2 regions of the Pantoea sp. GW821-FHT03E06 genome follow, and region 1 is predicted to be linked to the other one. Evidence: predicted binding sites of a transcription regulator. Region 1 holds the regulator's gene; the other holds the start of a gene.
What was found. The regulator LexA, encoded in region 1, represses DNA repair genes until DNA is damaged. The targets are predictions, from matches to a motif close to TNCTGTATGTACATACAGNA.
Positions count from the first base shown of each region.

Region 1 (11,375 bases):
CCATCCTGATCTTTTGCCCAGCTCGGGATTTGATCCCAATGTGTTGGCTTGTATGGCTGTGCTACGCCTTTCGTCACGGCAATTGGACCGAATGCGGCACCCACATCACCGATATCGGCGCTGGCGTTCTCTTTCTCTGCAGCAAATTTTGCCAGCTCCTGTGCAGAGGACATGTCCGTGTCACTGTGCTTCAGGCCGTATTTGCTGTTGAGATCACTCCAGGTATCTTTCCAGTTTGCCCAGCTGTCTGGCATGCCGACGCTGTTGACCTGGCCTTCCGCGCGCGCCGCTTTTTCCAGCGCGGCGAGGTCATTATCTGCGGCGTGCGCGGCAGGCAGCGCAAGCAGTACGGCACTGGCTACTACAGAGGCGATTAACGCTTTCATCTCGATTGCTCCCGGTATATGTTGTGGGACTTCTTGGTCTAGTCCAGCAAGAACCGAGCCAATGTAGCCCGAGTAGATGAAGGTTTTATGACCATGGTGGTGAAATGTGGTGTGGCGCGACGATCCACATGCGGTTACAGCGCGCTAAAGCGTGGGTTGTTCCTTGTCACATTGTAGTCATCGAACTGTCATAGTGCAGATTTGCCCCAAAATGAGGCTAAAAAATGTTGTCTAAAACGGCAGATGTGATTGCGGCAGGGCTGCGGGAACGTATTGAAAACGGTGAATTTGCCAGCGGTCGTTTGCCTGCGGAACGCGCCCTAAGTGAACACTATTCCACCACCCGCATCACGCTGCGTGAGGCGCTCGGTTTGCTGGAAGCGCAGGGTATTATCTTTCGTGAACTGCGTCGCGGCTGGTTCATCGCACCACCGCGTCTGGTTTACAATCCATCGCATCACAGCCACTTTCATGCCATGGCTGCTGAGCAAGGGCGCGTGGCCAGTACCGAAGTGCTTGAAGCCAGTGAAGTGCCCGCACAGCTAGCGATTGCGCGTCATCTACAGTTGCTGGAAGGCGATAAGGTATATCGCGTTCGGCGCTTACGGCGTATCGACGGACGCGCAGTATTGTATGTTGAGCATTACCTCAACCCAGCCTATTTTCCGGGGTTAATGGCAGAGGACCTCACGCGATCGCTTACCGATCTCTACGATCAGCGTTACGGCATTCGCTATGGCGGCGCGCGTTTTACCATTTTGCCTGGGCCGCTTCCGGCACGTGCCGCTCCTGCCCTGAATGTGGCCAGCGGCACGCCGGGCTTGCTGATCACTCGCATCAACCGCGATCAATACAAGCGCGTCATTGATTGTGACTGCGAGTTCTGGCGCTACGACGCGCTCTGCGTGGATGTCGAAGTATAAATATTGTGATTTTGATCACACTACAGCATGATAGCGCCAACCAGTTCAGCGGAGACTAAGGCGCAAAAATGACAACAAAATCAGGCGTAGGGCAATATATTTCATTGCTGCTGCAGTGGGTGCTCAATATTGGACTGATCATCCTTGCCATAATCCTTGTGGTGTTTCTCGGCAAAGAAACCATTCATCTGGCCAATGTGCTCTTTAGCACCGGTGAGCAGACGTCTTCCTATCTGCTGATTGAAGGCATCGTCATCTATTTCCTCTATTTTGAATTTATCGCGTTGATTGTGAAATACTTTCAGTCGGGATATCACTTCCCGCTGCGCTATTTCATCTACATTGGTATCACGGCGATTATTCGCCTGATCATCGTCGACCATAAAAACCCCTTCGATACGCTGTATTACTCAGCTGCGATCCTGATCCTGGTGGTAACGCTGTGGCTGGCGAACAGTAACCGGCTGAAGCGTGAGTAATTAATATTCTTTCAATGACGTGGCACAACGAGCCGTGCCACGCATTCTCCTCTGCGTTAAACTAGGGCAACTTTTTTTCTGGAGATGCCCTGATGTCGCATGAAGCGCTGCGCCAGTTACGCGCACTGCACTGGCTACCAGCCTCTTCCCCGCTGCTTTCTGCCCCGCTAATTGACTGGTTGATGGAAGAGGATTCCATGACGCGTCGCTTCGAACAGCATTGCCGCCAGGTGACCGTTGAACTCATCCGCGAAGACTTTATTGGCATAGATGAAGTGACGGATGAAGCCGCGTTTTTGCCGGCAGACCAACGGTTCTGGCTACGCGAAATCGTGCTGTGCGGCGATGGCGAACCCTGGTTGATAGGCCGAACCGTGGTACCGGAAAGCACCCTGAACGGTCCGGAGCTGATGCTGCAACAGCTGGGTACGCGTCCTCTTGGCCGCTACCTGTTTTCTTCTTCTACCTTGAGCCGCGATTTTATCGATGCAGGCCAGGTGGGCGATCTGTGGGGACGGCGTTCCCGCCTGCGTTTATCAGGCAAACCGCTGCTGCTTACTGAACTGTTTTTACCTGCGTCGCCGCTGTATCGCACGCTGGACCAAGGATAAATGACCGTGCAAAACACTCTTCCCATGACCAAATGGCAGGCTTACCGCCGACTGATGCGTATCGATAAACCGATCGGCACCGTTTTACTGCTGTGGCCGACGATGTGGGCGCTGTGGCTTTCCGGCATGGCGATTCCGCCGCTGCCGGTGCTGCTGGTATTTGTCCTCGGCGTTATTGTGATGCGTGCAGCGGGCTGCGTGATCAACGATTACGCTGACCGCAAAATCGATGGTCATGTTAAGCGTACCGCTTCACGTCCACTGGCCAGCGGTGCGGTGACGGAGAAGGAGGCCAAACTGCTGTTTGCCGGCCTGGGAATTCTGGCATTTATGCTGGTGTTGACCATGAACACCATGACCATTTTGCTCTCCTTTGGCGGCCTGGCGCTGGCATGGGTGTATCCGTTTATGAAGCGCTACACGCATCTGCCGCAGGTGGTGCTGGGCGCGGCGTTTGGCTGGGCGATTCCGATGGGATGGGCCGCAGTTAGTGAGTCCTTACCTTTGGTTTGCTGGTTAGTATTCCTGGCGAATATCTGCTGGACGGTGGCCTATGACACGCAATATGCGATGGTTGACCGCGATGACGATGTGAAGATTGGCGTGAAGTCGACGGCCATTTTGTTTGGTCGTTACGACAAGCTGATTATCGGTCTGCTGCAGCTGGCGACGCTCGCCCTGATGGCGTTGGTCGGAATGATGCTCCATTTGAACGGCGCGTTTTACTGGTCGCTGTTACTCGCCGCGGGACTGTTTGTGCATCAGCAGAAGCTGATTGCTCAGCGCGAGCGCGATGCCTGCTTCCAGGCGTTTCTGAATAACAACTATGTGGGCATGGTGTTATTTATCGGCATCTTGCTCAGCACCGTACCGTTCGCCGATTTGCTGTAAACAAAAAAGGCGCACCGAAGTGCGCCTTTTTATCGCGGGTCGCCAGGTTAATCGTGCGCGACCGCGCTCTCAATCGTCAGACGCACATCGCTTGTCACTAACTCCGCCAGCATCTGCCACATCATATGACTACGTTCTGCATCTGCATCACCTTTATCACTGATGTAGCCTTCATCGCGCAGCGTCAGTACCAATGCGGTAAACACTGCTTTATCGAAGAACTCCGGCGCGTTGATACCGTGCAGCACTGAGAGACGTTGAGCCAGCGTGCGGCTCTCTTTCTCCAGCGTGCCACGGTTGATCGCCGGTTTCGCGCTGAGAATGGCGAAGGTAATCGCAAAGCGCTGCAACGTTTCACGAATACCCGCTGCCAGCAGCTGCAATGAACGATGACGTGCCGGGCTCATTTTGAGCTGGCCATCCTGCAGTGTAATCAGCCCCTGACGCGCCATTTCTACGCACAGTGCATTCAGCAGGGCGGGCAGCTCAGCATTATCCCAACGCAGGAACAACTCGCTCTTCAGCATTGGATACACCAGGCTAACCTGGCGCAGCAACTCTGCTTCGCTGATTTCACGATGCTGCTGCACGATGGCGGCGATCAACGATGGCATCACCAGCATATGATGGATATTGTTGCGGTAATAAGTCATCAGCACCGCCTGCTCGCGCGGCAGAATGATGATGTCGCCAATGTTGTCTTGCTCAGTCTCGAACTTGTTCATGCCCATGGCGTGATCAAGCAGTGCTTCGGCGCTCATATCCGGCACGGTTGCTTCCGGCGAATAGGGCACGTTACGCAGCAGTTGGGTGTAGCACTCCAGCTGCTCAATCAACTGTTCGCGAGTGAGTGAACGCTGACGTGAGGCCAGTAGCGCGGTGACGCACAGGTTCATGGCATTCGCGGCACCGGCTTCGTTGATGCGCACCATCAGCTTCGCCGCAATGTCATTTACGGCTGGCGTCATCCAGGCTGGACGTTGGGGTTCGATAGGATCGATCGCATCACGCCATTCCGGCACGTTTTTGTTCAGATAGTTCATCAAGGGCAGCGGTTCGCCAAAGTTGACGTAGCCCTGACCAAGATTGCGCAGCTTACGTAAGCCGCGCACCATCTGCAGGAAACTCTCTTTCTCTTTGGCCGCGCCGCGCAGTTCTTTCGCGTAAGTGCCCACTTCCATCACGTGCTCATAACCAATATAAATTGGCACGAAAGTGATGGGACGGCTGCCGCCGCGCAGCATGGCTTGCAGCGTCATTGATAGCGTGCCGGTTTTCGGATCCAACAATCTACCGGTACGCGAGCGGCCGCCTTCCACAAAATATTCCACCGAGTAACCACGGCTAAACAGTTCGCCGAGATATTCACGGAACACGGTGGAATAAAGTTTATTGCCCTTGAAGGTACGACGAATAAAGAACGCGCCAAGACGACGGAAAATCGGGCCCGCAGGCCAAAAGTTCAGGTTGATACCTGCAGCAATGTGCGGCGGCACCAGGCCTTGATGATATAGCACGTAGGAAAGCAACAAATAGTCCATATGGCTGCGGTGGCAGGGCACATAAACAATCTCATGTCCATCCTGTGCCAGCTGACGTACGCGCTCGCCACCGTGAACGTTGATGCCTTGATACAGCCGGCTCCACAGCCAGCCCATCACGCGGTCAGTCACTTTAATCGCTTCGTAGGAGAAGTTTGCCGCCACTTCTTCCATCATTTCGATGGCGTTCTGCTGGGCTTTCTCATGTGAGATCTTTTTGCTGCGCGCCTCATCTTCCACCGCTTTTTCAATCGCCTTGGATTGCAATAGCTTGTTGAAGAGATCCTGGCGTGCAGGCAGACGTGGACCCACAGCGGCCAGACGCTGGCGAGCAAAATGAATGCGCGCGACACGCGCCAGCTTCTGTGCAATCGACTTATCAGTGCCGTGTTCGGTCGCCATCTGACGTAACGAAACGGTTTGCGAGAAGCGGACAAAGCTATCGCGACCGTGCCACAAAATGGCGAAGAATTTCTGTACGCCATTCAGAACGCGCAGATGCGGTGTGGATTCACCTGATGTTTCACGTCCCGGCGCGCGGCCAAACATCACCGCGACCGGCAACATTTGTACATCGAGCTGCGGGTTGCTGCGGTGTAAATCCAGATAATCGTGGAACAGCTTTACCGATTCGGGATTGGCCACGAAATAGGGAATAACGCGTGGGCCATCGTGAATAAACACGTGGCGCGGCAGCAAGGTGCCATCGATCTCTAGCGGAGCCAGCGGATCGGGCAAATCGTGTTTCAGACATTGTGCACGAAGTGTGAGCAAGTCAGCCTTTGAATCATAAGGCAAAACATACATCACTGGACGTGTCGGATCGATTCCGTGTTCAGAGATAGGATCGGTCGGAATGACCTTACTTTTTACCAAAATAGAGAGTGGTAAATTCAATAATTTGTAATAGAGTTTACGCCAACCTGACATAGACAACTTAAAGCCTCTTGTTAGCAAAGCGCGGCAAGCATACCAGAAAGTGCAGCGAAGATCTGTGGCTCTGCCACCTCATACTGCCCACACATTGACGTCAAAATAGATCAAGGGTTCCATAAACATGGCAAATAACGTCACCGGTATTGTAAGAATAGTGAAAGCAGCCGGTTATTCCTGGCAGGGGCTGCGTGCCGCATGGCAGCACGAGGCGGCATTCCGCCAGGAAGCGATAGCCGCGCTGGTGGCGATTATCGTGGCATGTTGGCTGGATGTAGACGCCATTTCCCGCGTGCTGATGATTGGCTCCGTGGTACTGATTGTCATTGTCGAAATCCTTAATAGTGCCATTGAATCCGTCGTTGACCGCATTGGCCAGGAGCAACATCCCTTATCAGGGCGCGCCAAAGATATGGGCTCGGCTGCGGTATTGCTGACTATCTTACTGGCTCTTTTTGTTTGGATCGTGCTGCTCTGGACGCATTTGAGATAGCCATTCCAGATTCATCAAACCGCTGATTTTTCCCTCTGTTACGGTTTTCATTTCGCCAATACCTGTATATACTCACAGCGACTGTATAAACAACCAGGGGGCGGGATGAAAGCGTTAACTGCACGGCAGCAACAGGTCTATGACCTGATTCGCGACCATATTAACCAGACGGGCATGCCGCCAACGCGTGCGGAAATTGCTGCGCAACTGGGATTTCGCTCGCCCAATGCTGCTGAAGAGCATCTGAAAGCGCTGGCGCGTAAAGGCGTAATTGAAATTGTTTCCGGCGCATCGCGCGGGATTCGCTTATTAATGGAAGAAGAGCCGAGCGAAGGCTTGCCATTAATTGGTCGTGTCGCTGCGGGCGAGCCGCTGCTGGCACAGGAGCATATTGAAGCGCACTATCAGGTGGATGCAAACCTGTTCAAACCCAGCGCGGATTTCCTGCTGCGTGTGAGCGGTATGTCGATGAAAGACATCGGTATTATGGATGGTGACTTGCTGGCGGTGCATAAAACGCAGGAAGTGCGTAACGGACAGGTTGTCGTAGCGCGCATTGATGACGAAGTCACGGTCAAACGCTGGAAAAAGCAGGGCGCGATTGTCCATCTTCTGCCGGAAAATAACGATTTCCAACCGATTGTGGTAGATACCCGCGAGCAATCATTGACCGTTGAAGGTCTGGCCGTTGGGATCGTGCGTAACGGCGAATGGCTCTGATTCGTTCCTGATTCCCTCCTACTGCGGCGGCGTATGCTGCGCTGGCCGCAGTCTGCTAGTTTCTTCTTTTTGACATTTTCTGCGGCACTGTCGGGCGCAATCACGCTGGTTACCGCAAATAACGGAATGGGCTGATGCAGCTGTTTTCCCCTTCAGATAAAGCACTTTGGCGGCTGGCGCTGCCGATGATCCTCTCTAACATCACCGTTCCATTGTTGGGCGTGGTGGATACTGCCGTTATTGGTCATCTCGATAGCCCGATTTATCTTGGGGGCGTCGCCGTGGGTACCACGGCAACCAGTTTTATCTTTATGCTCCTGCTGTTTCTGCGCATGAGTACCACTGGCCTTACCGCGCAGGCGTTTGGTGCCAATGACAAAACGGCGCTGGCACGCGCCCTGACCCAACCGCTGTTGATTGCTTTGGTTTTTGGTTTGCTATTTATGGTGCTGCGAACGCCGGTAAGCAGTTTGGCAGCCGCATTAATGGGCGGCAGCCCAGAAGTGCAGCAGCAGGCCAAAATTTTCATTGAGATTCGCTGGCTTAGCGCGCCCGCCACCTTGGCTAATCTGGTTATTCTTGGTTGGCTGTTAGGCGTGCAATATGCGCGTGCGCCGATGGTATTGCTTATCGTCGGGAATCTGGTGAATATCCTGCTCGACCTTTTATTTGTCCTTCAGCTGCATTGGGGAGTGGCCGGTGCAGCGGCGGCAACGGCGCTGGCTGAATATGTCACGCTGGGAGTAGGTTTGTGGATGGTGGCGCGCGTACTCAAACTGCGCGGTATTTATTTCGCTCTACTAAAAAGCAGCTGGCGTGGCGATGCCGCGCGGCTGTTCCGTCTTAATCGCGACATCATGCTGCGCTCCTTAATGCTTCAAATCTGCTTTGCATCCCTGACCATTCTGGGGGCGCGCATTGGTCCTGATGTGGTGGCGGTTAATGCCGTATTGCTGATGTTCCTCACTTTTACCGCCTACGCGCTAGATGGCTTTGCTTATGCGGTTGAAGCCTGCTCGGGTGAAGCGGTAGGCGCGAAAGATCGCAGTCGATTAATACTTATCTGGCACGCGGCCTGCCGTCAGGCCTGTTTTGTCGCCGCAATATTTGCCCTGATTTATGCGTTCACGGGGCCGCAGATTGTGGCCATGCTGACATCACTGGAAGCGTTGCGTGAAATGGCCGACAGATATCTCATCTGGCAGGTGATATTGCCGTTGATAGGCGTCTGGTGTTATCTGCTGGATGGCATGTTTATTGGTGCGACGCGTGGTCGTGAGATGCGTAACAGCATGATGATAGCCGCCATGGGTTATGGCCTGACGCTGCTAACATTGCCCTGGCTTGGTAACCACGGTTTATGGCTGGCGATAACGGTATTCCTGGCGCTACGAGGTGTGACGCTGTGGCTGATGTGGCGCGGTCATTGGCAGCGCGACAGCTGGTTTAATGCCTGAATAAGCGAAGCGTAACCTACAGATTAATCTGTAATTTCCTGCAAACTTCGAAGCGGCAACTATAATTAACTCATACGGCGCAGATGAATAGCGCATCGTGTGGGTATGTTCTTTGATATACAGAGAATGTATCCGTCTCACTCAGGATGAAGTGGAGGATTATTATGAATAAAGACGAAGCTGGTGGAAACTGGAAGCAGTTCAAAGGGAAAGTGAAGGAGAAGTGGGGCAAGCTTACGGATGATGATATGACCGTGATCGAAGGTAAACGCGATCAGCTTGTCGGTAAAATCCAGGAACGCTACGGTTATGCGAAAGATCAGGCAGAGACCGAAGTGAAAGACTGGGAAAGCCACAACAAAGATTACCGCTGGTAATCGACGTCTTATTAAGGACGATGCTCCTACCCACCGATCATTATGATCGGGTCGGCACAAGGAAGTGCCAATTAAGCCTTTCTCACCCGTTTTTTACTCTCACTCTGATGGTCGTGTTCGCAACTATCATGCCGCGTACAAGCCGCAACTTCCGTGCAATTCTCGCATAAGCCATGTGCTTCAATCACCGTATGACGCAGTGAAAACCCTGCCTGATCTGCCAGTGTCGCAATGGTTTTTTCCACTCCATGTGCATGCTTTTCACTTACCGCCGCGCAGCCATCACACACCAGCATCACAGAAGTGTGCGCTGGTTCGTCGAAATGGTGGCAAACCACATAGCTATTATTCGATTCCACGCGGTGAATGAATCCCTGCTCCAGCAGAAAATCCAGTGCACGATAAATCGTGGGCGGTTTGGCTTGAGGTTCACTGACGCGCAGCTGATCCAGCAGGTCGTAAGCGCTAATTGATCCATTTTGCTCAGCCATCAGACGCAATACTTCAGCGCGCTGAGTAGTAAGGCGCACGCCGCGGTCAAGGCAGAGTGATTCAGCCTGGGTAAGCAGCTGTTCGGGCGTGAGGTTAGACATGAGCATTCTCCGGGTTGCAGGTTATGTTATTTTATCACACAATTTTTTCTACTGCTGTTATTGCTTTTTTAGGCGTGTTTTCTGCTAAAAAAACCGGTTAATCAATTTGTTACCGTTCCACTTTGTATTGACCTTCAGTTTTTGCCCATTTTCCCGATGTAAACCTCTATGTAGCCAAGGCAACGGCCGCTGGGATTTTGCTTTGCAACTCACCAGGTTAGCGTCTATGGTTCAAAAGGTCTTAAGTAATTTCTGGTATCAATTTAAACACTGTTAATCTTTCCGCATAAAAACACAGCGGAATGGTGTGAAAGCATCCAATTCTGCGAATAGCAGTGCTATTTCCTTTCAATTCACAGCAATGAAGCGTTAGCCATGGTTCAGAATAGCGGCTAACTAAACTGTTCCGTCGGTGAGTGGCTCAGCGACATTTCAAAGGTGATGGCAGGCTCATGGTGAAGACACTATTCAGGCACAAAAAAGTTGCTTATCTTGTTGGTTTGAATGCGGTATTTATTTCTTCTTCAGCTTTAGCAGCAGGCACATGGTATGACGCGCGCAATGATGCCATGGGAGGAACGGGCGTAGCTTCTTCCACCTGGAGTTCTGCGGTGCTGGCTAACCCAGCATTGATGACGAAAGCTCAGCCGGAAGATAACGTCAGCATCATTTTCCCTTCAGCTGGCGCACAGGTTACTGACAAAGACAAATTGATCGACCGCGTTGATGACATCACGGATAGTGTTGATCGTTATCAGGACGTGATTGATAACCTCACCTTTGCGGATTACCTCAATGGTTATCCGCAGCTGAAAGCGGCTGCAGGTGATGTGGCTAACCAGCTTAGCGATCTTCGCGGCAATAAAGCCAATGGAACTGCGGGTGTGGCGCTGGCCGTCACCGTTCCCAATGAAACCTTGCCTTTTGCGTTTATCACTAAGGCCTATGGAACTGCGCACGTACGTGCCAACATCGCGGATAGCGACATCGCCTATCTGCGTGGTGTTGCTAACGGTACCGTTATTCCTGTGCCGGGCGATGAGGACAAATTGCGTTCCAGCGCTAACGGCCTGGCGGCGTTAATCACCGATTATGGTGTATCAGTGGCGCATGAGTTCTCTATTGCCGGCCATCCGGTTTCTGTTGGTATCACGCCAAAACTGCAGAAAACCTGGCTGTATAACTACACCGCCAGTATCTATAACTACGACAAGAGCGACATCAACAGCAGCCGTTATCGCAGCAGCGATACCGGGTTTAACGTGGATGCCGGTGTTGCCACTGATTTTGCTGATAACTGGACTTTCGGTGTGACGGGGCAGAACTTAATCTCGCGTGATATCGATACTAAAGAAGTAAACGGTTATCGCGATACCTATCAAATTCGTCCGCTGGTCACGACTGGCCTCGCGTGGAATAACGGGCCGTTTACCCTGGCGGGTGATGTTGACCTGACAGAAACCAAGCGCTTCAAATCAGAAGAGTCCAGCCAGTATGCGGGCGTAGGTGCAGAGTATCGCGTGCTGGATTGGCTGGCGCTGCGCGCCGGTTATCGTGCCGATCTGAAATCGAATGATACCGACGTAGTTACCGCAGGTTTGGGCATATCGCCGTTCAACAATACGGTTCATCTGGATCTGGCCGGTTCAGTGGGCAAAGACAATACCGTGGGTGCAATGTTGCAGCTTGGGTTTAACTTCTAATCCTCACTCAACGGTTACTCCTGATAACGGGCGGCTGTGCCGCCCGTTCTGCTGTGATATGATTGCGCAGTTTCTCATCACTTAACTACTGCGGATTTACTGCGTTTCATGACCGATACTTTCTCCTCGCAACGTTTTTCAATTGCCCCGATGCTTGACTGGACCGATCGCCACTGTCGGTATTTTCATCGCAAGCTGAGCGGCGATACCCTGCTGTATACCGAAATGGTGACCACGGGCGCCATCATTCACGGTAAAGGCGACTATT
Region 1 is NZ_JBWKUG010000001.1:351,331-362,705, forward strand. It holds gene AC07WB_RS01595 (ABC transporter substrate-binding protein) at 1-386, opposite strand, end outside; gene AC07WB_RS01600 (UTRA domain-containing protein) at 611-1,309, shown strand; gene psiE (phosphate-starvation-inducible protein PsiE) at 1,378-1,788, shown strand; gene ubiC (chorismate lyase) at 1,881-2,399, shown strand; gene ubiA (4-hydroxybenzoate octaprenyltransferase) at 2,406-3,290, shown strand; gene plsB (glycerol-3-phosphate 1-O-acyltransferase PlsB) at 3,338-5,761, opposite strand; gene AC07WB_RS01625 (diacylglycerol kinase) at 5,889-6,257, shown strand; gene lexA (transcriptional repressor LexA) at 6,363-6,977, shown strand; gene dinF (MATE family efflux transporter DinF) at 7,112-8,434, shown strand; gene AC07WB_RS01640 (CsbD family protein) at 8,599-8,811, shown strand; gene zur (zinc uptake transcriptional repressor Zur) at 8,883-9,404, opposite strand; gene AC07WB_RS01650 (conjugal transfer protein TraF) at 9,857-11,107, shown strand; gene dusA (tRNA dihydrouridine(20/20a) synthase DusA) at 11,216-11,375, shown strand, end outside.

Region 2 (11,375 bases), 1.4 Mb from region 1:
GAATGCGACCTGGCGATGCTGAGCTACTACGCCGATCTTCCGCGTGAGATTTTTGATGGCTACCAGGCTGTGTGGCCGCTGGCGGACGGTTTCTCGCAGCGACAGCCCGTTTATCAGCTCTATTACCTGCTCAATCGCGCCAATGTCTTTGGCGGCAACTGGACCGGCGCAGCGCAATTGGCCGTCGGCCAGTTGTTAGATGAAGATGTATTGGGAGAACGTCAGGCCAGACCGGCCTGACGCTTTACAACATACCGAGCAGCTTCAGCACGAAGTATCCGGCGATAGCGATAATGACGGGCAAAATATAGAGCGGAAAAATCTGTAAGAAAATGGTGTGACGCGGTATGTGGATTTTATCTTCCAGCTGCACACGCGTTCGCCCTTCACTTCCTTTGGCCTGCTCCAGAATCAACTGATCCTCAATACCTTCTTTAATGTGGCGTGACTGACGCCACATGCGTGCGCCTGAAGCCTGTAACGCGATGCCAACAAAAATCAGAATGTAGATCAGCCAAAAGCCCACATTCGTGCCGCCGTGAAATTCCGGTATCGGCGAGTTCTGCCAAAACACGTTAAGAAACGGCGTATTGAATTTCACCATATCGACCATCACATGCACAAAATCGAGCATCACCGCATCAATGCCGGGCTGCTTTTCACTGTGCTTAAACATATAACCCAGTAGCGAAATAAGGGTGGACAGCAATGCAGGTATAAAAATCACCCAACCAGCCACGCGCTTAAGGATGGCGATGCGGCCAGCCTGTTGGTAAGTCATGGAGTCTCCCTGAACTGATCATCGTTTTGCCTAAGTCTACCTGCACTATCGCAATTTTTCCTGAAAAATGCGTAACCTGCCGTAAGTCGGCTTTTTTGAGCACTCGTGCTAAGGTAAGCAAAATGTCTTAGGGAGCAGTTTTATGTCATACCGTCGTCCTGTTTTGGCCGCCATCTTTGATATGGACGGATTGTTGATTGACTCTGAACCGTTATGGGATCGGGCTGAGTTGGATATTTTCGCCAGCCTCAATGTGGATATCACCCGCCGCCATGAATTACCGGATACGCTAGGTCTGCGCATCGATCAAACCGTGCGCATGTGGTTTGAAGCGCTGCCCTGGAGCGGTCCGGACCAGCAGGAAGTGACAAAGCGCATCATTGCGCGTGCGATCGCGCTGGTTGAAGAGACACGTCCGCTGCTGCCGGGCGTGGAGCAGGCACTGCAACTGTGCCAGCAGCAGGGTTTGAAAATCGGTCTCGCCTCCGCTTCGCCCCTGCACATGCTGGAACGCGTGCTGGAGATGTTCGACCTGCGCAACTACTTTGACGTGCTGGCTTCAGCCGAAGCGTTGCCCTACAGCAAACCGCACCCGCAGGTTTACCTGGATGCGGCAGCCAAACTGGGGATTGATCCCTTGAACTGCGTAACGCTGGAAGACTCGTTCAACGGCATGATCGCTACCAAAGCGGCACGCATGCGTTCGATTGTAGTGCCTGCCCCCGAACATCGTGATGATGCGCGCTGGTCGCTGGCGAATGTTATTCTTGATGATTTAACCCAGCTCAAACCCGAGCATCTGCACGGTTAACCGTCGCCCGCTGAACGCGGGCTTTTTTATGCAATTTGATCAACTGCTCAAATAAATAAAACATCGTTTCATTTTTATTGAATTCACATCCCATCCTGCCTAAGATGCCCAAAGACCCGCATCGGGACCACTTCCTTTGACTCTTGAGAGGCCTGAGATGGACGTTCGTCAAAGCATACACAGCGATCACGCCAAAACCCTCGACACCGCCGGTTTACGCCGCGAGTTTCTCATCGAGAAAATTTTCGACGCTGACAATTACACCCTCACCTACAGCCATATTGACCGCATCATCATCGGTGGCGTAATGCCGGTGCACACTGCAGTCACTATTGGCCATGAAGTCGGCAAGCAGTTAGGCGTCAGTTACTTCCTCGAACGCCGCGAGCTCGGCGTGATTAACATCGGCGGACCGGGCTTAATTGAAGTAGACGGCAAAACCTGGGAGATTGGCCAGCAGGAAGCACTGTATGTTGGGCAAGGTGCGCAGAGCGTGATTTTTCGCAGCAGCGATGCCCATCATCCCGCGAAGTTTTACTACAACAGCGCACCGGCGCACACGCGTTATCCTGACAAAAAAATCACCCTCAACGAAGCGGTTAAAGCCACGCTGGGCGATGCCGCCACCTCGAATCGTCGCACTATCAATAAATTCATCGTGCCGGATGTGTTGCCTACCTGCCAGCTGACCATGGGCTTAACCCGCCTCGATGACGGTAACTTGTGGAATACCATGCCGTGTCACACGCATGAGCGCCGCATGGAAGTCTATTTCTACTTTGATATGGCCGATGACAGCGCGGTATTCCACATGATGGGCCAGCCGCAAGAGACGCGTCATTTGCTGGTGCACAATGAGCAGGCGGTGATTTCCCCCAGCTGGTCGATTCATGCTGGCGTCGGTACGCAGCGTTATACCTTTATCTGGGGGATGGTGGGTGAAAACCAGGTATTTGATGACATGGACCACGTCAACATCAGCGCGCTGCGCTAACAAGGAGCAATCATGATACTCAATGCATTTAATCTGGAAGGCAAAGTGGCGCTGATCACCGGCTGCAATACCGGACTGGGCCAGGGCATGGCGCTCGGTTTAGCGCAGGCGGGTTGTGACATTATTGGCGTCAACCGCGCGGGGCCTGACGATACCCAAGCTAAAGTCGCGGCGCTAGGACGCCGCTTCTGGTCGATACAGGCCGATCTCACCCAATCTTCCGTGGTTCCACACGTTGTTGAACAGGCGGTAGCCCACGCCGGTCGTATTGATATTCTGGTCAACAACGCTGGCATTATTCGCCGCGAAGATGCGCTTAATTTCAGCGAAAAAGATTGGGATGATGTGATGAACATTAACAGTAAGAGTCTGTTCTTCCTGTCGCAGCGGGTGGCGCGTCAGTTTATCGCGCAAGGCCATGGCGGCAAGATCATCAATATTGCCTCAATGCTCTCGTTCCAGGGCGGCATTCGCGTGCCCTCCTATACCGCCTCGAAAAGCGCGGTGATGGGCTTAACACGCCTGATGGCAAATGAATGGGCAAAACACGGTATCAACGTCAACGCCATTGCGCCGGGTTATATGGCGACCAATAATACTGAGCAGTTGCGCAGTGATGAAGCGCGCAATGAGGAGATTTTAGGCCGTATTCCTGCCGGACGCTGGGGCATTCCTGACGACATGATGGGGCCGATTGTCTTCCTTGCCTCAAGCGCTGCAGACTACGTGCACGGTTACACGCTGGCTGTCGACGGCGGATGGTTAGCACGCTAAGCTAACCCCTTATTTTCCCGCGTCATTGTGGCGCGGGAAAGCAGAAATTATTAACGCTTCGTTACAGCGTCACCATTCTCATTTACTGGATAAATCCCTATACTGGATGCATCGACAGTTTTATGCAGCCAGGTTCCATCATGACGGCCGAAGGCCATATCATTTTTGCCATTGCCAGCGCCATTTTTGCCAAGCGTGCGGAACTGACGCCAGTCCTGGCCAGCGCCGACTGGTGGCATTTGGTGCCTGCTGCATTGCTAACCTGTCTGCTGCCCGATATCGATCACCCTAAATCCGTGTTAGGCCAGCGGCTAAGGTGGCTATCGCACCCCATTGCCCGCGCTTTTGGTCACCGCGGCTTTACTCACAGTTTACTGGCCGTGGCGGTGGGGTTGTGGCTATTCCAGATTAACGTGCCTGCCGACTGGTTTTTGCCCGCTGATGTGCTGCAAGGCATGACGCTTGGCTATCTCAGCCATATCGTGGCCGATATGCTCACCCCCGCAGGCGTGCCGCTGCTGTGGCCCTGCCGTTGGCGCTTCCGCTTACCGATTCTTAATAGTCAAAAAGGTAACCAACTTGAACGCGCGCTTTGTCTCGCGCTGGTCGGTTATGCCTTATGGTTCCCGCCCGGAATGCCCTCTTTTGGTGCCAATGGCTGGCCGGAACAACTGTTCAATACGCTACAAAATGGCGTCGGTCGCATGGTTAATGGTCGAAACGGTCAATAACCACACAAATACAGCGATAAAGTTATAAAACATTCTTTTTGGGTATAAGCCCGCCCAACGCTGAACTGATAACATTCTAAATATTCCCTAACGGGGACTTACTGTTATCCGCACCATCATAATCTGCTGGCGCGGCACACTCTGGAGTTGAGCATGGATTTTCCCCTAATCATTAATATTGTGGCGTTTATCGCGCTACTGATTCTGTTGAACCGCATTGGCAACCAAAGCTGGAGCCTGTCAAAGCGCGTGCTGACCGGTCTGGTATTAGGCGTGGCCTTCGGTCTGGCGCTGCAAACCATCTACGGCGAAAACAGCGCCACGGTAAAAGCGTCAATTGGTTGGTTCAATATCGTCGGTAATGGCTACGTTCAGCTGTTGCAAATGATTGTGATGCCGCTGGTTTTCGCTTCGATTCTGAGCGCCGTTGCGCGTCTGCATAATGCCTCATCGCTAGGTAAAATCAGCGTGCTAACCATTGGCGTGCTGCTGGTGACAACCGCGATTTCCGCGCTGGTCGGCGTACTGGTTACCGGCCTGTTCGGCCTAAGCGCTGAAGGTCTGGTACAGGGTGCGCAGGAAACCGCGCGTCTGAGTGCAATTCAAAGCAACTATGTTGGCAAAGTCGCTGACCTCAGCACGCCGCAGCTGCTGCTGTCGTTCATTCCGAAAAACCCGTTTGCCGATCTGGCCGGTGCCAACCCTACTTCCATCATTAGCGTGGTGATTTTCGCTGCCTTCCTCGGCGTGGCGGCGCTGCAACTACTGAAAGATGACAAGGTCAAAGGCGAGCGCGTGCTGGTGGCGATCGATACTCTGCAATCCTGGGTGATGAAGCTGGTACGTTTGATCATGAAGCTGACGCCGTACGGTGTGCTGGCGTTGATGACCAAAGTGGTGGCCGGCTCCAATCTGCAGGACATCATTAAGCTGGGTGGTTTTGTTGTTGCATCGTATCTCGGTCTGGCCATTATGTTTGCCGTGCACGCCCTGCTGCTGTCGGTCAACGGTATCAACCCAATGCGCTTCTTCCGTAAAGTGTGGCCGGTGATCACCTTCGCTTTCACCAGCCGCTCCAGCGCCGCGAGCATTCCGTTGAATGTGGAAACGCAGACGCGTCGCCTCGGCGTACCCGAATCCATTGCCAGCTTCTCTGCATCGTTTGGTGCCACCATTGGTCAGAACGGTTGTGCGGGCTTGTATCCGACGATGCTGGCGGTAATGGTTGCTCCTACGGTTGGCATCAATCCCTTCGATCCGATGTGGATTGCCACGCTGGTGGGTATCGTGACGCTGAGTTCCGCCGGTGTGGCGGGCGTCGGTGGCGGTGCAACGTTTGCCGCGCTGATCGTGTTGCCGGCGATGGGCCTGCCGGTCACGCTGGTCGCGCTGCTGATCTCCATCGAGCCGCTGATTGATATGGGCCGTACCGCGCTCAACGTTAATGGCTCAATGACGGCCGGTTCACTTACCAGCCGCTGGCTCGGTTTGACCGACAAAAAAGTGTTGGAGAGCGACGAACACGCTGAACTGGCGCACCGCTAACGCACCGCATTAACACAACGGCAGGCCAATGGGCCTGCCGTTTTTTTATGCTCTTTTCTCCCCAATTCACCCCAATCATGGCGGCTGTGTCAGGAAAGCGTTAAGCATAGTAAAAAGAGGAAAAATCGACCGCTTTTCGCTTGAGTTTTGCCGCCAGAAGGCCAATTCTGCTGCTAATCACAGCAGGAGAATCACCGATGAAAAATGTTATCGCCTCGGTGCTGGCGTTAACCTTATTAACACCAGCTATCAGTCATGCGTATCCCGGCGGTTGGGGCCCTGGTCCACATTGGGGGAGAGGCCCGCATTGGGGTGGGCCTGGCCCGCTACGCTTCTTACCTGAAGCGGCAACGGCGGTGCTGATTGGCGGACTCACCTACTACATGCTGAATGGCAGCTACTATCAGCGTCAGGGCGACACTTACGTGGTAGTACAACCGCCTGACAGCCCGCCCGCTGGCGGCATGCGCGTGCTCGATTTCAATGGCAAGCGCTACTATGTGCAGGAAGGCCATTACTACCAGCGCGAAATCGGCGGCAGCTATATTGAAGTGCCTCGCCCTTACGGCTTATAAGCCTGCAACGAAAAACGGCCCGTCAATGACGGGCCGTTTATTATTCTGCTGCGCTTATTGCGCCGCTTGCGGGTCGGTATCGTAATCCTTACAGCTCTGGAAGCCGTAATTCATCACGCGACCGGTATCGTTATAGCTCACGAAGTAGGTCTGCGGTTTACCGTCACGCTCGCCAATCACGTAAGTCTGGCAGGTACCGCGCGCATGAACCATGGTGATTTCGGTTGAGGCTGGACCTGCGATTTGACGCACTTGATCACGCGTCATGCCTTTTTTCACATCCTTTACCACCGGCTTGGTTACGTAGCTTTCAGCTTTGTCATAAGTCGTACAACCCGACAGGGCTGCCAGCGTCATAGCGGCAGCGATACATCCCATCACTTTATTCATGTTGTTGTTCCTCGTTTTTTTGTCCATGTGAAGTAAGCCTGGAACATAAATCCAGATTTATCAACTTTATGGGATAAATTTCACCAAAATCTTAAGCGTCAGGTTTTCGTAAAAATGCTGTGTTGATGCGCCAGGGTTCGTATAATCACCCGCGAAAAAATACCGATAGCAATGAATTAAGACTGAGGATAAATGACACCTGCACCTTCTCACCGCCTGGTTTATGCCATTACGCTGGGGCTGCTCGCGGCACTCGGGCCACTTTGTATCGATCTTTATCTACCTGCGCTGCCGGAACTGGCGCGCGATCTGCACACCGAAACGGCCACGGCGCAGCTGAGCCTAACGGCAGGTTTGCTCGGTTTGGGGGCCGGTCAGCTGCTGTTTGGACCAATGAGCGACAAATTTGGTCGCCTCCGTCCGTTACTGTTATCGCTGATATTGCTGTTTATTGCCTCGATTGGCTGCGCGCTGGCAAAAGATATCAACGCGTTGCTGGTGGCTCGTCTGTTTGAAGGATTGGCCGGTGCGGGCGGTGCCGTGCTGTCGCGCGCCATTGCCCGCGATATGTACAGCGGCCATGAATTAACGCGTTTCTTTGCTCTGCTGATGCTGGTCAACGGCCTGGCACCGATTGGTGCGCCGGTGCTGGGCGGCGCGTTAATGACGGTGCTTAACTGGCGCGGCATTTTCGTGGTGCTCGGCTGCATTGCCATTGTGTTAATTTTCCTCACGCGCTGGAAGCTGCATGAAACCTTACCGGCCGAACGTCGTAGCCAGGGCTCGATTTTTTCAGCGTGGGCAGCACTGGGCCAGGTGGTGACGCATCGTCAGTTCATGGGCTTCTGCCTGACGCAGGGTTTCATGATGTCCGGTATGTTTGCCTACATCGGGGCGTCACCGTTTGTGCTGCAGCAGCTTTACGGACTCACGCCGCAAGCATTCAGCTTCTGCTTCGCCGCCAACGGCCTCGGCCTGATTATTGCATCCCAAACCAGTGCACGCCTCTGCCCGCTGTGGGGAGAGTATCGTGTGTTGAAAGGCGGTCTTACGCTGGCGTTTGTGGCGTCAAGCTGTTTACTACTGGCTGGACTAACAGGTGCCGCGCTGCCGATCCTGCTGGTGGCCCTGTTCTTCACCATTGCCAGTAATGGCGTGATTGCCACTACAGCCTCCTCCCTGGCAATGCAGAGCCAGGGACATCGTGCGGGCAGCGCATCGGCGGTTATCGGCGTGTGTATGTTTACCTTTGGTGCCATTAGCGTGCCAATCACCGGCCTGGGCGGCACCTCGGTGGTGAGCATGACGGGCACGATTTTTGGCTGCTTCATGCTGGCGATTGTGTCATTCAATATATTGGTACAGAAATCAAAAAGCGCCTGATTTGTAAGCTTTTAACTTCGACAATAATCCGTGCGGCTTGTTGTTTGGGGACAGAGGCGTTAGCTTTAGCAGATGATTCGCATTGTGCCGTCAGGCTACTGACTTGAGGAGAGGTCCATGTCATTGCAACAGGAAATCATTGAAGCCCTTGGTGTTAAGCCCGTTATTGACCCGCAGCAGGAGATCCGCGTCAGCGTTGATTTCCTGAAATCCTATCTGCAAGCCCACCCGTTTTTGAAAACGCTGGTCCTCGGTATCAGCGGTGGCCAGGATTCCACGCTTACCGGCATTTTGTCACAAACGGCAATTCGCGAACTGCGTGCAGAGACCGGCGATAATGACTACACCTTTATCGCCGTACGCTTGCCGTATGGCGTGCAGGCCGATGAGCAGGATTGTCAGGATGCGCTGGCATTTATCCAGCCGGACCGCACGCTGGTAGTGAATATTAAAGAAGCGATCCTAGCCAGTGAACGTGCATTGAAAGAGGCGGGTATTACCGTTTCAGATTTCGTGCGTGGCAATGAGAAAGCCCGTGAGCGCATGAAAGCGCAGTACAGCATTGCCGGCATGACCAAAGGTGTGGTGGTAGGAACGGATCATGCGGCTGAGGCGATCACCGGCTTCTTCACAAAATACGGCGATGGCGGCAGCGATATCAATCCGATCTTCCGCTTGCACAAAGGCCAGGGCAAACAGCTGCTGAAAACGCTCGGCTGCCCGGAACATCTCTATCTGAAGCATCCGACGGCCGATCTGGAAGATGATCGCCCCGGCTTGCAGGATGAAGTGGCGCTTGGTGTCACCTATCAGCAAATCGACGCTTATCTGGAAGGCAAAACCATTGATGCCGCCGCAGCAAAAACCATTGAAGGCTGGTATCTGAAAACCGAGCACAAACGTCGTCCGCCGATTACCGTGTTCGACGACTTCTGGAAGAAGTAAGCGCTCCTCCTTTCCCGCCGTCTATGCGGGAAACTTTCTCCTCCCCGCTGACTGGCGAGAAAAAGCACACTTTGATACACTGGATGGACAACCAGTAATCGGAGTGTGCTTTGGTCAGACGTGCAGCCAGCCACCGCCTCGATTTCGATGCGGCAGCAATCTATCAATATCCCGAACATCTACGTCAATGGCTGGAAGGGTTACCTAACCAGCCAGGCGTGTATACCTTCCATGGCGAAAATGAAAATCTGCCGTTGTATATCGGCAAAAGCGTTAACCTGCGCAGTCGGGTCATGGCACATTTTCGTACGCCAGATGAAGCCAGCATGCTGCGTCAGGCGCGGCGCGTGACCTGGATCCCCACCGCAGGAGATGTCGGTGCGCAGCTGCTGGAAGCACAAATGATCAAAACTCAGCAGCCGCTATTCAACAAGCGACTTCGTAAAAATCGTCAGCTCTGTTCGCTGCAATTAGGCGACGGCGCGCCGCAGGTGGTTTATGCGAAGGATCTCGACTTCTCCCGTTCGCCCAACCTTTATGGCCTGTTTCGCAGCCGCTTTGCCGCGCTGGAGAAACTGAAAACGCTTGCCGATGAGCAGCGCTTGTGTCACGGCCTGCTGGGACTGGAATCGTTGCGTCCGGGGCGAGGTTGTTTTCGTGCGGCGCTTAACCGCTGTGCCGGCGCGTGCTGCGGAAAGGAGTCGGTTGCTGCGCATCAGCAGCGTCTGCATGCCGCCTTAGAGCAGATGCGTATCCTGTGCTGGCCATGGCAAGGTCCGGTTGGCATGGTGGAGCGCGGTGCCGATATTACGCAAATCCATGTGATCGATCACTGGTTCTGGTTGGGTTCGGTGAGTAGCGAAGCCGAAGCGCGCCAGCTGCAGCGTGCCTCGCACGGCTTTGATCATGATGGCTACAAAATTCTCTGCCGTCCGCTGCTCTCAGGCGTGTTCCCGCTGATCGAGCTATAAAAAAACCGCCAACGTTGCCCAAAGCATCGAACGCAATGGACAACGTCGGCGGTCTCTATTCAGTTAGCGAAAATGCTTACTCAGCATCAGCCGGCGCTGGCGGGGTTTTGCCATCGTGCGGACCTTTTTCCGTTAAGCGTTTCTCAAAGTTCGCGTTGTACTGTTTTTTCTGTTCTGGCGTCAGCACGTTATAGATTTTGTTCTGGGTTTCCATCATCTGCAGAGCGCGATCTTTCGCGTTCGCGGTCATCTTCTCGGCCTGCGCTTCGGCTTTCGCGCGGTCAAAGGTATCGGAAGCGATGATGGCATGGTCAGCACGACGCTCTTCCAGCGACGGGCGTTTCATCTCTTTATGGCTATCTCGCAGGATAGTTTTGATTTGCGCTTTCTGCGCATCCGTCAGATTCAGTCCTTTAAACATCATCTCCATGCCGTGATGGCGCATCGGCGGCTTGTGCATCGGTTTTTCACTGCCCGCTGGCGGCGGAGTCAGGTTGTCTGCCGCAGCATGGACGATATTTGCAGCACCAAGAGCCATTGCGGTAGCCAGGAAAACAGAAGTTAATTTACGCATAATATTGTCCTTACTTATCAGTTTAATGACGACAGCCTGTGTCGCGTCTTCGGAAACAAGCATACGACGCTGAACGTCAACTACTCAGAGGCTGAGTAAAGCCCTGAAAGCATAAAAGACAAAAATCAGGCAATCATGGAGAGAAAGCGAAGAAATGCGTGAGGAATTGAAAAAGTTTATGACAATCAAAGGAAAAAGGCAGGAATTAAGGAGGAGTGTAACGGCATTGTCGGTTTTCAGAAAGGGAAATGTGGGCGGTGCCAGCGTCATCTCCGAAATGTCCCTCTCCCATCGGCGGGAGAGGATTAGGGTGAAGGTGAAAGCACATTAAAGCGCCAGCGCCTGCGTCTGCTCATTCTCTTCCACCAGCATCAGTCCTGCGCGTAATCCTGGTGCGACGTGAGGATTGGGAAACAGCACAAATTCGCGCGCTTGCTGCACGTAATAGCGCGTGTCGCCCTCCTCTGCCAGCAGCGTGCCCTGCGGGAAGGCGGTAAAGTTCAAGGTTTCCGGCCCCATATGCAGGACAAACTTCTCACCGTGGCGGGTAATTTGCTGCGCCACGCGATAATGACGCGGACGTTCACGCACTTCCGGCAACGTCTCGCCATACAGCAGCGCCGCCAGCGCCTGCTGTACCCCTGCAAACTGGCTCAAATCGTTTTCACCAAAAGGTAAAGCTTTTCCCAGCTCCAGCGTGCAGCTCGCCGCATCATGGTGTTCACAGCTGTAATGGGTAAAGGTGCCGCCGGGTGAACGATGGAACACCAGCGCTTCCAGTTCCGCCGCCGCTAACCAATGCATAAATTCTTCAGGCCACGGATTCGGATTGAGCGGCATCACGCCAAATCGCGCATGATATGAGCCGCGAATAGCAGTATGCAGATCGAGATGCCAGCGC
Region 2 is NZ_JBWKUG010000001.1:1,740,429-1,751,803, reverse strand. It holds gene AC07WB_RS08145 (fructosamine kinase family protein) at 1-240, shown strand, start outside; gene AC07WB_RS08140 (YniB family protein) at 245-781, opposite strand; gene hxpB (hexitol phosphatase HxpB) at 924-1,592, shown strand; gene kduI (5-dehydro-4-deoxy-D-glucuronate isomerase) at 1,750-2,586, shown strand; gene kduD (2-dehydro-3-deoxy-D-gluconate 5-dehydrogenase KduD) at 2,599-3,360, shown strand; gene AC07WB_RS08120 (metal-dependent hydrolase) at 3,501-4,091, shown strand; gene AC07WB_RS08115 (L-cystine transporter) at 4,245-5,636, shown strand; gene AC07WB_RS08110 (DUF6515 family protein) at 5,834-6,211, shown strand; gene osmE (osmotically-inducible lipoprotein OsmE) at 6,266-6,601, opposite strand; gene AC07WB_RS08100 (multidrug effflux MFS transporter) at 6,794-7,984, shown strand; gene nadE (NAD(+) synthase) at 8,102-8,929, shown strand; gene cho (excinuclease Cho) at 9,040-9,900, shown strand; gene spy (ATP-independent periplasmic protein-refolding chaperone Spy) at 9,977-10,474, opposite strand; gene astE (succinylglutamate desuccinylase) at 10,802-11,375, opposite strand, start outside.
Region 2: the regulator LexA is predicted to act here: its motif matches at 3,461-3,480, upstream of AC07WB_RS08120 (metal-dependent hydrolase).